2 regions of the Sutcliffiella sp. FSL R7-0096 genome follow, and region 2 is predicted to be linked to the other one. Evidence: predicted binding sites of a transcription regulator. Region 2 holds the regulator's gene; the other holds the start of a gene.

Region 1 (6,879 bases), 520 kb from region 2:
TGCTATACTCGCATACGATGTTGCTTTTTCGCATGATTGGTCTAACCGTATATTCCTAGCTGTCGTGCTCTTTTCTCGGTTTTCCCAAACAGCTTACATGCCAATTTTAGTGAATTTATGCTGTAAAAAGTCCAATTGCCAACTTTTTACTAGTAACAAAGTTTGAGAAAAGAGCTCTATTAGTTCTTCGTTCTAATTTTACCGCCCCAGCGCTTGAATCCACCTTTAAGTTGATAAAGCTGGGTGTAGCCTTTACGCTTTAACATTTGAGCTGCACGGCCACTGCGCATGGTGTTCTGGCAATAAATGTAGACTGGTTGGTCTTGGCGTACCTCTCTAATTCTCATTTTCATTTGAGACAAAGGAATGTTTCTTGCGCCAAGGATGTGCCCGCCTTCGTACTCTTTCGGCTCACGGACATCAATCAGCTGCGCTTTACGATAACCAGCGCGAAATTCTTCTTCCGTTAAGGTTGTTAGAATTTTACGTTGGTAAATGAACATGATCACTGAATAGACGATAAATGCTGCCAAGATTCCTAATGTTACGTACAAAGCCAAACTAGACAACCCCTCTTTTTCTTTTTCTACCAAAGTATATTATATAAAAGCTTAAGAGAAATGTCATCCTTTTCTACTATTCACAATAAAAAATACCAAGCTTTAACTTTGAAATCAAATGGGAGTTTTGGTAGACTAATCTATCATATAGAAGTAAATGAGGTACATAATATGACCAAAGAAATCTGGAGGTTCATTGATTCTAAGGATCAATCTCCTGCATTTAATATGGCGCTTGATGAAGCGTTATTAGAGTGGCACAGTGAAGGCAAGATTCCACCCACCATTCGATTTTACGGTTGGAACCCTCCTACTTTATCTGTTGGCTATTTTCAAAAAGCAGAAAAAGAAATCAACATGGAACGCGTACGAGAGTTAGGTCTAGGTTTTGTAAGGAGACCAACAGGTGGACGAGGCGTCCTTCATGACAAGGAACTGACATATAGTGTCATCGTATCTGAAGAACATCCAGAAATGCCCCAGACGGTTACAGAAGCATACCGGGTGATTTCAGAAGGTATCTTGGAAGGATTCAAGGCGCTTGGACTTGATGCATACTTTGCGATTCCAAGAACAGAAGAGGAAAAGCAAGGGTTAAAGAACCCTCGTTCTTCCGTATGTTTTGATGCACCATCCTGGTATGAACTTGTAGTCGAGGGAAGGAAGGTTGCCGGCAGTGCGCAGACCCGTCAAAAAGGTGTTATCCTGCAGCACGGTTCCATTCTACTGGATATTGATGAGGATTTACTTTTTAGCCTGTTCAACTACCCGAGTGAACGAGTGAAGGAACGGATGCAGAAGAACTTCAAAAATAAAGCAGTGGCAATCAATGCCCTTCGCGAAATCCCAGTCACCATGGAGGAAGCAAAAAAGGCGTTTTATATGGGATTTGAAAAAGGCTTAAATATCACGCTTGAACCACATGAGTTGACGGGAGCAGAGTTGGCTGAAGTACATGCAATCATGGAAAAGAAATATTCCACAGACGAGTGGAATTATAAAAGATAACGAGGAATAACTTCTCGTTATCTCAGTATGTAGACAAAGGTTAAAATAAAGAAATTCTCTAGTTGATCGCAGTGGAAGGTGCGAAGACTCCTTCGGGAGGAAAGGACATGGAAGACCCCGCAGGGCGTAGCCCGAGGAGGCTTCCGGACTGCCCGCGGATAGCTTAGCTCCTGCAACGAAGATCAACTCTTCCAACAGATAACCTAACTAGTTTATAGTTGGTCAACAGTCTGAGATAACGAGGAATAAATTCTCGTTATCTTTTTGTTTTGCACTATATGTAGTAGGGTAGTGTAAAGAGTCGACTATATATGTAAAAGTCAAAAATGGAAAATAAAAAAATATTTTTCGCCAAATAGGGAGGATTTTCTCAAAACGTTGATACAGTAGGCTTGCTATATTTCGTAAAAATGCGCAAGCGACAAAAAAAGTCATTATGCTTCGAAAATAGAATGTAATCTTCGTTTCTCTTGAATTTCCTCTCTGATTTGACGCTTTTACAATTTGACAAATTTAGATTTCTTTCGCAGAAAATCAATATATAGTAGTGTCGAAAATATTTTAAATACTATATGTTGATATTTTATTGGCAGATATGATACCTTATCTGTACAAACAAATTTTACAGAAGTAATATTTGGTAGAACTACTAGTTTTAGAGGAGTTGTAATAATGACGATCGCAATTAATGAATCCAAATTAAAAATTGATGTAGAACGCTTGAACAAGGACATCGGCTTGTTTCCTCAAGTACACCCCATTACAGAGGACATGACCACCACACATAAAGGTGTTTCCCGCCTGGTCATGCTCGATCGTTACGCATTTAAAGATACCGAGAAAGTAACGCTTACAGCTGGAGATTTTGTTGTACTAACGATTAAAGAAGACCCAAAATTCCCTGCAAGAGGTCTTGGTTACATACAAGACATAGACTGGTCTACCAAAAAAGCTTCTGTACTAATTGAGGAAGAGTATCGTGGAGTTTTGACAAAGCAAGGTGAAGCTGAAACTGGAGTTGTCGTCCGTTCCTTAGATGTTATTGAAAAGCCACTTGAAGTCTTCTACGAGCAAATTGCCAAACGTAACGCGAAAGGGTTGGCAGCGGTAGAAACGACGGAAGAGAAGCGTCAGGAATGGTTCGAAAAGTTCTATCATGAACTGGTGAACATGAACTTTGTACCAGCAGGACGTGTGCTATACGGAGCTGGGGCAGACACAGATGTAACATACTTTAACTGTTATGTGATGCCGTTCGTACAGGATTCCCGTGAAGGAATATCCGAACATCGTAAACAAGTGATGGAAATCATGAGTCGCGGTGGTGGGGTTGGTACAAATGGATCAACGCTTCGACCACGAAACGCCCTTGCAAGAGGGGTTAACGGTAAATCCTCTGGTAGTGTCTCCTGGTTGGACGACATTGCAAAGTTGACTCATCTTGTTGAACAAGGTGGATCAAGACGTGGAGCTCAAATGATCATGCTAGCAGACTGGCATCCTGATATCGTAGAATTCATCATTTCCAAAATGCAAAACCCTAGAATTCTTCGCTACCTAATTGAAAATACAAATGACGAAAGCATCAAAAAAGCGGCAGAGGATAAGCTGAAGTTTACACCATTGACAGATCAGGAAATCACCATGTACCAATCTGTTACAAACTTCAAGCACATCCCTGGATACGGCGGATTTACAGAAGCAATCATAAAAGATGCAGAGCAGAAGCTTAAAGTGGGCGGAACGTACACGGTTCATAACCCAGAATTCCTGACAGGTGCCAATATTTCCATTACGCTCACAAAAGAATTTATGGAAGCTGTTGAGAACGATGCAGACTTCGATCTTCGTTTCCCTGATGTGGAAGCATATGATAAAGATGAAATGGCCCTATACAATGAGCAATGGTCAGAAGTTGGAGATGTTCGTGAATGGGAAAAGCAAGGACACAAGGTGAGAGTATACAGAAAAATTAAAGCCAAAGAGCTTTGGAACTTAGTCAATATCTGTGCGACATATTCAGCAGAGCCGGGCATTTTCTTCATCGACAATGCCAACGATATGACAAATGCAAAAGCATACGGACAAAAGGTCGTAGCAACCAACCCATGTGGGGAACAACCCCTCGCACCATTTTCTGTCTGCAACTTGGCAGCAGTCAACCTTGCTCAATTTGCGGACAAGGAAACCAAAACAGTAAACTTTGAAAAGTTGAAACAAACAGTAGAAGTCGGCGTAAGAATGCAAGATAACGTCATCGATGCGACGCCATACTTCTTGGAGGAAAATAAAAAGCAAGCATTAGGAGAGCGCCGTGTTGGACTTGGAGTAATGGGCCTTCACGATCTTCTAATCTATTGTGAAACAGAATACGGTTCTGAAAAAGGCAACGAGCTTGTAGATAAAGTATTTGAAACGATTGCGGTTACTGCATATCGTGCTTCAGTGGAACTTGGAAAAGAAAAAGGAAGCTTCCCGTTCTTAGAGGGTGCAACAGTAGAAGAGACAAATCGCCTACGTGAAGCATTCACAAAAACAGGCTTCATGGGCAAAATGCCGGAAGATATCAAAGAAGGCATCATGACTTCAGGTATTCGTAACTCTCACCTATTAACGGTGGCTCCAACTGGATCTACTGGAACAATGGTGGGCGTATCAACAGGTCTAGAACCGTACTTCTCCTTCTCTTACTTCCGCAGTGGACGTCTAGGGAAGTTCATTGAAGTCAAAGCGGACATCGTTCAAGAATACTTGGATGCGAACCCAGAAGCAGATGCGGAGAACCTTCCAAACTGGTTCATCTCTGCAATGGAACTCGCTCCTGAAGCACACGCCGATGTCCAATGCATCATCCAAAACTGGATTGACAGCTCCATTTCCAAAACGGTTAATGCGCCAAAAGGATATACAGTGGATCAAGTGAAAAAAGTGTACGAACGCCTCTACAAAGGTGGAGCAAAAGGTGGTACCGTCTATGTGGATGGAAGCCGTGACTCCCAAGTCCTAACCCTGAAAGCCGAAGAAAACACCATGGACGAAGGCGAGCAGATTCAAATGGAAGATGTAGTAAAGAAGCCGGTCGTACTTGTGGAAACAATCAACGATTTGCGCTCGACCAATGTTCAATACGGATCAGAAGTAGGGAACACATGCCCTGTTTGCCGTGTTGGTACAGTAAAAGAAATCGGTGGATGTAATACATGCACAGACTGTGGTGCACAGTTGAAATGCGGATTATAAGATAGATCATAAAACGAGAAGGAACCCTTAGAGGGATCTTCTCGTTTTTTTCTATTAGCTCTTTTCGTAAACTTTGTTGCTTTTAGGTACTTATAAAATAACCGTTATATTCGTTATTATCGTGCTCTTTTCCCTGTAGCACGAAATTTATTACTGCATTTTTTAAAGTTTCTAATCAGTGAAAAGTCCAACTGCCGACTTTTCTAGTAAAAAGTCCAACTGCCGACTTTTCTAGTAAAAAGTCCAACTGCCGACTTTTTACTAGAGGATAGCAACAATCTTTGAGAAAAGAGCCTTTCTGTTTCATAATCCAGATAAAAAATGGCATAATTTATCAAATATAGGTGAAGATAAACATACTTTAATGAAGCTGGAGATGCCTATGCAAAACGTCACGAAAATCCTAATTCCAAGACAGCTGTTCATGATGGTGGTATTATCAACAGGTTTACTGAACCACGTAATCCTAATCCCGAACCTTTTGAATGCTGCGGGAAGGGACAGTTGGTTAAGTGTAATCATTGCCTACCCCATAGCCATCATCTTTTTATGGTTGGTTTATTTTATAGCCAAAAACAGCTCTGATGAAGGGTTCTTTCCGATGGTTGAAAAACGTCTTGGCAAATTAGCCTCCGCTATATTATCTTTCCCGGTCGTTCTATTTCTTTTCATGGGTGCCTACATCACATTACGAGATTTAATGATTTGGCTGAATGCATATTTCTTATCAGATGCATCTGTTATGATGATTAATTTCATTATGATTTTGGTGTGTTTCATTGTTACACTTGGCGGCATTAAATATATGGCTATTTCTAGTGGATTTTTACTTCCGTTAGTAATGCTTTTTGGTATTTTCATTGCTATCACCAATACCACCTTAAAAGAGCCAAGCCTACTATTTCCACTGTTGAGTGAAGGCTACATGCCTGTATTCAAAGGGGTTATTTATACTTTATCGGGGCTGCTTGAAATCTATATTGTCGTTTTACTGCAACCATATTCACAATCTCCGATAAAGTTCCATCAACTCTTCATCCTGCTTACCATATTGACGGGTTTAATCCTTGGTCCACTGACTGCTGCCATCATGGAATTTGGACCAGTAGAATCCGCTTTTTTTCGCTATCCAGCCTATGAACAATGGAGGGTGTTAAAGATTGGTGAGTATATTTCACATCTGGACTTTTTTGCTCTTTATCAATGGCTTAGCGGTGCCATCATAAGAATCGGATTATTCATTTACCTTGCTGCTACATTCCTCACCAAAAAGAAAAAACATTATAAGTTGAACCCGATATTAGTGGGAGGGATATACCTGATTTTTTTCGGGGTAATGTGGATGGAAGTGGAAACTTTTTATTTCTATGAGTTTATCTATCGTTATTTTTTACCAGCATGTATGGCGTTTTTTCTTTTTCAAATACTAATATCAGCCTTACTGATAATTGTGATGAGGAAAAGAGAGGAATCATATGGAAAATACAATAAGCCAGGATAATAACCATAGAATCCATGACAAAGTTGAACAACTTAAGTCTCAATTTAGTCATAGCCAGGATGTTGTTTTTAATAAACATAGTACAGATTCAGAAACCTTTGAACTTCTATATATAGATAGCCTCGTCGACCTTCAGTATTTAAATCAATATATCTTACCCAAGCTTAGCGAGTGTAAGGAAACCTCCGTCAAAGTACATCTGCAGACTCTATTTCAAGTGCAAGAGGTCACCTCCAAATCGTTGGAAGATGTGGCTTCTTTGCTTTTTGATGGAGATGTGATTTTTTACATAGAGAAAAGCCTTTTAAGTATGAAAGCTGGAGAAATTCCTAAGCGCCAACCTGAGGAATCTGCTCTTGAAACTTCAATCCGTGGACCTAAAGATGGGTTTGTTGAGGATATAAGAACCAATATTTCTTTAATCAGAAGGAGACTGCATACCCCTTCGCTATGCTTGGAGAAATTTACGATTGGAAAAAGAAGTAAAACGAAAGTAGCTTTGCTCTACCTTGATGATGTTATAGACAAAAAGGTCTTGGAGGAAATACGAAAGAAATTAAACAATGTGGA
Region 2 (6,879 bases):
CGGAAATGTGATTTTCATTAATTCAGACATCCCTGTCACCTCTTCATTAGAATTTTATTGGTTCATAAAACCCGCAATTACTTTCCGCAACCGGCTTCGCTTTCCGCGGGAGGGCGCTTGAGCCTCCTCACAACGCTTCAGGGGTCTCAACCTACCGTTACTCCCCCGCTGGAGTCTTCGCCTATTGCTCCAAGGAATTGCTAATGGATTTTTTGAACCAAAATAAAAAAACCCGCCCCTTATATAATATAAGGGACGAGTTTAATATCCGTGTTTCCACCCAAGTTCCCATCTTTTAAAAAATCATAAAAGACGGCTTCATTAGTCGATAACGAGGGATTTCCCCGTCAACAGCTACTGCAATGTTCACTGTTGAAGTTCAGAGGTGGTTAGCGCCATAATCGTGATAGGAAGCTTGCAGCCGGTGACTTCCCTCTCTAAAATCCGTTTTTAGAGCACTCATATCCTCATCGATACTTTTGAGCTATAAAGTTAAAAATGATTATGTAGGTAATTATATTCTCCCCTGAAAGGAAAATCAAGTAGTCACTTTAATCAATTTTACTTTTATTATGCCCAAAATAATGAAAAGGTAAAACAACAGCACGTTCGTCAAAGATGTTCCGGATCGTTTCCACCAGTTGATGCTCCGTATTGTCTGTATACAGATAGAGTTTTTTTGGTGCAATGGATACTAGAGGAGCTAGCACAACGGAATCAATATAATAGGAATAATTGTTAAAGTGCGTCCTGTTCATATATTTAATTAGCTGACTCTTTGGAATATGAGAAAATGCCTTATCAAAGAAATCGAATTGGTATTGATAGACGAGATGCAATTCATCCATTTTGGATTCGGTCGTTGCCAACAGATCACGGAGTTGGTGAACGAATGATTGGTACTCTTGTTCCAGCTTGTACTCATCAATTGCCGCCTCCACATAGACCTGAAGACATTCAAAGTACTCTTTTAACCTGAATGTCAGGAATGAATCGAAAGAAAAAGAGACAGGCTCTAGAAAAAAGGATTCCATCACCTCTTCCAATTGGACCCCACGATGGTCAATAGATGGAAGGTTTGGGATGTCGGACCGTTCCCCTTGAAGGATCGACTGCAGGATACAAAGGATTTGCTCTTGCTCCTCCGCCTCTTTATAGTAAAACGTATTTTCCAATACTTGCAAAATCCACTCTTTTTCTTTAGTCCGTTGAATATATTTCTTCAACACCGGGGTAATGGTGTTCTTGTAAAAATGAATATCCTTCGATTCCAAGACGATTTTTTCTTTATGTAAAGAAAGGATAGAATCACTTTCAGGATTTTGTTCCATGATACTCACATAAATGGCACTTGCATCCGATTCATTTCGAAAGGAAATCTCAAACAAGTTTGTCCCCCCTTTGGTACACCTGATTCTATATATATGGGTGCAAGGACGGAAAAATGAATAAATAATGAAAAATAAGCGCCAGCCCACCTAATAATGGGTTGGCGCTTATTTTGCTGTCATTGCAATGGGAAATCCCCTACGATCACTTCTAAATGATCCGGTAGAATGCTAACTGTTGCTGGGGTGTTGGCGGATTTCTCTCCGTCCGTATCAATTTCCTGATTTGGGGTTGCTTCTATATTCAGTTCTTTGGCACGAAAGTAGACGATATCCTCATTCCCTTGTGCCGGTACTTCCTTTTGAAGCCTAGTTTGAAGCCATGTCCAAAGCTGTGCAATGGATGTTTGCTTGATGATCAGTACATCAAGGTGTCCATCCTGAACGCTTGAGAATGGGAAAAAGGAACGGATACCCCCAAGAAAAGAACCGTTACCAATTAGCAGCATGACGGCCTTCCCTTCATAGGTAGTCGTTTCACTTTCGATCTTCAACAGAAATGGTTCCTCCTCCATCACCGTCTGCCCGGCACTAATGTAATAGGATAACTTTCCGAGCAATTGTTTTGTTCCACTGTCAATGTTATCTGAGACTTTGGAAACCAAGCCGATTCCCCAAAAGTTCAAAAAGTACTGATTATCGCTCTTTCCTATATCCACTTTTTGCGTGTGTTGCTCCAAGATTTGTTCCACTGCTTTTACAGGGTGCTGATCAATTCCCAGCGTCCTTGAAAAATCATTGCAGGTCCCCCCGGGTATGATGGCAAAAACAGGTCTTTTCTCGAGCGGGGCAAGCGCATTAATTAGTTCATAGATGGTCCCATCCCCACCTGCACCGATCAATAGATCCACATCACCGGCCATCTGCTCTACCAGCTTTGCACCATCTCCCTCTTTTTCCGTTTCGTGGATGGCCACTTCTTCAAACTGGCTTAAAAGCATTTCCTCTATCTTTTCAATGGAATTTATCAACTTTTTGTTCCCGGCATTTGGATTCACGATCACCGCAACTCTTTTCAAAGGTTATTTCCCCTTTTCTTTAGTCTTATAGTAAACGATACCCTTTTTTAGTAGTATTAACATCTTTTCAGGATATAGTTGAGGAAGAAATTATAGACTTATTTTTCGTATAGGGTGCGATTGTAATTTTAGGATAATCGCACATACAGTGGGAGAAATCTTCGCTCGTTACAAAAATGGGAGCAGTCTGTTATAGATAAAAAAGTTGATTGTAACTTTTCTGGAGGTGATTGGAACTAATTTAGGGATGATTGTAACTTTTCTGGAGGTTATTATTACTTTTTTAGTATTATTGTAACTTTTAACAATTGTATTGTAACTTTTGCCTTTTCCACTAGAGTTAGCCCACCAAAAAGGCCGCATCACCAAACGGTAGATGCAGCCTCTTATATCTATCCTATTTATTGATCCAGCCTTATCTTCTTCTCTTTCATTTTTGCCAGACGTTCCATCAGCTTCTGCTTTTCGTCCTCTTCCACTTCCTTGAATTTGTCTGACTGTCCCGCTACAACTTCCGCATCGCTGCTAGCTACCTCAGAACTGACAAACCGGTTGCGAACCACTTTCCCTGCTTTGGCTTTAGTGGAGCTACTTCCACCTGCACTCTTGGTGGATGGCTTGGTATCTGCCCAATTCTGGTACTGGCGGTGCTCTTCCTTCGCAAGTTCCATGGCTTCCCCTACGGTTTTCACCTGTTTGCGTGCCCAGTGACTGGCAATTTTCTCCACATATTTACGATTTAGTTTCATATCAGTTTTTAACAAAACGTAATAAAGTAGCACATTCACGACACCCGGAGTCAGTTGCTGTTTGAACATGACATCCTCTACAATGCGAAGATCAGAAGCGGATGGTTCTGATCCACCAGAAAGGTCGGTAAGCATTTGTTTCGGTGATACATTTTCCAGCTGCTGTATCAACTGTTCATCCTTTGTCGCAGGCTTTTTATCTGAAAACTGCTTCAAGTTCAACGGTTGTGTCTTTTCTACTAGTCCCGGCAACGTATCTTGGTATTCTAATTGATACCAATCCCTTGCTGTCTTCCTCAGCTTCTCCAAGTTCACCTTCTCATCCACATCAATCACATTCATCATCAGGTCCCGCATTGAAATCGGATCGATTGAATAGATAAAGGAAAGCTTGACAATCGCTTCCTTTACTTTTGACGTAATGGATTTTTTCGGTATGACGACCTCGGATAACCCTGCATAAAAAAGGTCAAAGTCAAACACTTCTTGACCTACCTTTGGCTCGCTCCCTGTCTTTCTGTCCAACCATTCTTCCCCTTCTGGCAACGGTAGCTCTTCCATCATCTCTTCATTCGCAGCGTAGGCCATATTTTCCGATTGGACGGATTGAAAAACATCACTGAAACTACGAGTCACTTCCTGATATTCATCCATCGGGATAACCTTATCGGAAAAGAATTTTTTAACACTCGCATATTTATTTTTTCCTAGACGGTTGTATAAATAGATAGTCAGCATAGGCTCAGAAAAGAAGGCTTCCGGGGAGAGTGGGGGCTGAAGTTCATAAATGAAGGTGCGGATCTGATTATCTTCTTTGACCCACGTCTTTAAAAGACCGATTCCTTCCAACTTGATTCGTTCTTGGTGAATATCTTTTAAATTGCATTGCATGGTTGTCATAATTCCATGATGCGTAGTCTCCTCGCCCCATAGGCGGTCTTGATCCAGCTCACTCCAAAGGGTCATAAAAAGACTGTATCCCCTGAATCCCAGCAATGGCTGATAAAGCATGGTAAGAAGTTTTTGGTCAAACTGCTGAAGCATTCCATTTGACCGTACGATATACCGGTCAACTGGGACCAGCTCTTTCCAATGGCGATCTGACATGAAACATCCAAACCTTTCTTTTAAAGAAATAATCGAAAAAGAGAGGCATATAATTTTCCTCTCTTACTTAGGGTTCCTTATTGCGAATGACTTATTGAATAACTTTCATACACTTTGTTGCTTTTTCGTACTCATAAAACAACCAATATATTCCTAACTGTCGTGCTCTTTTCTTGGCTATACTGAATAGATTGCATGTTTGCTTAAGAGTAGGTAAGCGGTGAAAAGTCCAATTGCCGACTTTTCTTGTAAAAAGTCCAATTACCGACTTTTTACTGGTCAATAGCAACAATCTTTGAGAAAAGAGCCTACTTAATTTCGTTCCTTCTCAATGATTTCTTTCAATTCATCCAAAAATACATTAATATCTTTAAATTGACGGTATACAGAGGCAAATCGAACATATGCCACTTCATCAATTTTTGATAATCTCTCCATCACCATTTCTCCAACCATGTCGCTCTTTACTTCGGAAATGCCGATATTCCTTAATTCTTTTTCGACTTCCATTACAATGTCTTCAAGCTGTTTAAGGGCTACCGGTCTTTTTTCGCATGCACGGATAAGTCCACGCAATACTTTTTCTCTGCTGAATTCTTCTCGTATTCCTTCTTTTTTTACGACGATAAGCGGCATCTCTTCCACTTTTTCAAACGTTGTAAAGCGGTAGGAGCAAGATTCGCATTCTCTTCTTCTTCTGATGGATTTTCCCTCTTCTACAGGGCGTGAATCTAATACCTTCGTCCCATTATGGTGACAGGCAGGACATTTCATGATGGTTTCCACTCCGTTTCCAATCTACTTTTTCCCCGAATTCAGTCCGGATCCAATATAGATCATCGATTTATCAATCCGTTCATACATCTGTTTGATCAGTTGACGACTGTATCCAAAATCGAAAGGTAGCTTGGTTTCTGTTGTAACGGAAAAATCAACTGCTGTTTCAAAAGGTCGGACAGATATAACAGTGACAATGACAAATGCTTTTCTGCCTTTGTTCACTTGCAACGCAATTTCCCCGTGCTCATCAGAAACAGATTTAATCGTTACCCCTTCCATATTCTTAAACAATTCTTGTAACGCCTTCATTGCATTCTTATTGGTAGTTTTATAATAACGACTTCGCAGGGATTCTTCCGTATGATTTTCCCGCGTCTCTGAGTGATTGGTCAAAATACCTTTCAGCTTTTGTATCGCTCCCACTTTAGCCTGACAACCCCTTAATTTGTTGTTTTTTATGTAGGCTCTGTTAAACGTCGCTGTTGATTTCCGCAATAGGCTTCGCTTTCCGCGGGGCGACCTTGAGCCTCCTCGTTTCACTGCGGGGTCTCAAGATTGTCGCTACTCTCCCGCTGGAGTCTACGCCTCTTGCTCCAATCACCAGCTAGAGACAGGTTATTATCAACAACTAGCTTTAACAAAGCCTTTATGTATAATATATTTTGAGTATAATAAAAAGAGGTGCATGCTATACACCTCTTTTTATTTTAATGCATTTAGTTATAATTTTAAAGAGCTTTTGCTTTGTTTACTTGAACAGGACCCATTCCACGTGGAAGTTCGATTGTTTCACGCGTCTGAGCATTTAAAGCAGTTGCAATATAGTCAGCTGAAATATTAGGATCTAATTCTCCGCATGTATAAACATCGATACTTGCATAACCGTGCTCTGGGAAGCTATGAATTGTTAAGTGGGACTCGGAAATAATGACAACTCCGCTTACCCCTTGAGGTGCAAATTTATGAAAAGCTACCTCTCTTACTTCTGCACCTGATTTTAATGCAGCATCGACAAAAGTTTTTTCGATGTAATCCATATCATTCAATTTGTCAAAATCGCAACCCCATAATTCTGAAATAACGTGACGACCTACTGTTTCCATCTCACGTTCCCCCTTTTCATTTTTTAAAATACATGAATTCCTCAAAGGTGAAGAGTGATTGATGTATTACTACCACGGGGGAAAGTTAGTCCAGAGAGGTCCTAACCCTTTAAGTAGTCACATAATCGTTTCAAGAAGTTCACGAAAAATAGTATAATGCTTTTATTTTAGTTTTGCAACAGGCATTTATGACTTTTTTTCTAGTTAACTATGAAATTAGGAAAAAGGTGAAAAATAATGGACTTTGTGACAAAAGCAAAAAAGCGATTAACATAAAATGTTAACCGCTTACATTTATTTCACTATAATATTGCTTCAGGTCTTATTAACCAGCCATTACTTCTTTTGATTCCACCATTTTTTCTGCCACGAATTGGACAAGGTCTACTACTCGGCAGGAATAACCCCACTCGTTATCGTACCAAGCTAATACTTTTACCTTTGTATCGCCCATCACCATGGTGGATAAACCATCAATGACTGCCGAATGTGGATTTGTGTTGAAGTCCACTGATACAAGAGGCTCCATTGTTACCCCTAATATACCATCCATGGAACCGATGGAAGCACTTTGGAACGCATCATTCACTTCGTCTACCGTTACCGGCTTTTTCAAGTCTACCACCAGGTCAACCAGAGATACGTTAGGTGTTGGAACACGGAGCGCCATACCATGTAGTTTACCCTTTAAGTGTGGGAGAACTAAGGATAATGCTTTTGCCGCTCCTGTAGA

The links. The regulator NrdR, encoded in region 2, represses ribonucleotide reductase genes. The targets are predictions, from matches to a motif close to AACACNATATATNGTGTT.
Region 1: a site for NrdR is predicted at 2,100-2,117, ahead of MKY77_RS16055 (vitamin B12-dependent ribonucleotide reductase). Genes of this name have one in related genera too.

What each region holds. Positions count from the first base shown of each region.
Region 1 is NZ_CP152003.1:3,124,758-3,131,636, reverse strand. It holds gene MKY77_RS16065 (rhodanese-like domain-containing protein) at 180-560, opposite strand; gene MKY77_RS16060 (biotin/lipoate A/B protein ligase family protein) at 732-1,568, shown strand; gene MKY77_RS16055 (vitamin B12-dependent ribonucleotide reductase) at 2,241-4,808, shown strand; gene MKY77_RS16050 (endospore germination permease) at 5,191-6,309, shown strand; gene MKY77_RS16045 (spore germination protein) at 6,284-6,879, shown strand, end outside.
Region 2 is NZ_CP152003.1:3,641,258-3,648,136, forward strand. It holds gene thrS (threonine--tRNA ligase) at 1-30, opposite strand, end outside; gene ytxC (sporulation protein YtxC) at 552-1,388, opposite strand; gene MKY77_RS18675 (diacylglycerol kinase family protein) at 1,508-2,407, opposite strand; gene MKY77_RS18680 (DnaD domain protein) at 2,809-4,263, opposite strand; gene nrdR (transcriptional regulator NrdR) at 4,576-5,037, opposite strand; gene MKY77_RS18690 (cytosolic protein) at 5,062-5,466, opposite strand; gene speD (adenosylmethionine decarboxylase) at 5,772-6,146, opposite strand; gene MKY77_RS18700 (glyceraldehyde-3-phosphate dehydrogenase) at 6,472-6,879, opposite strand, start outside.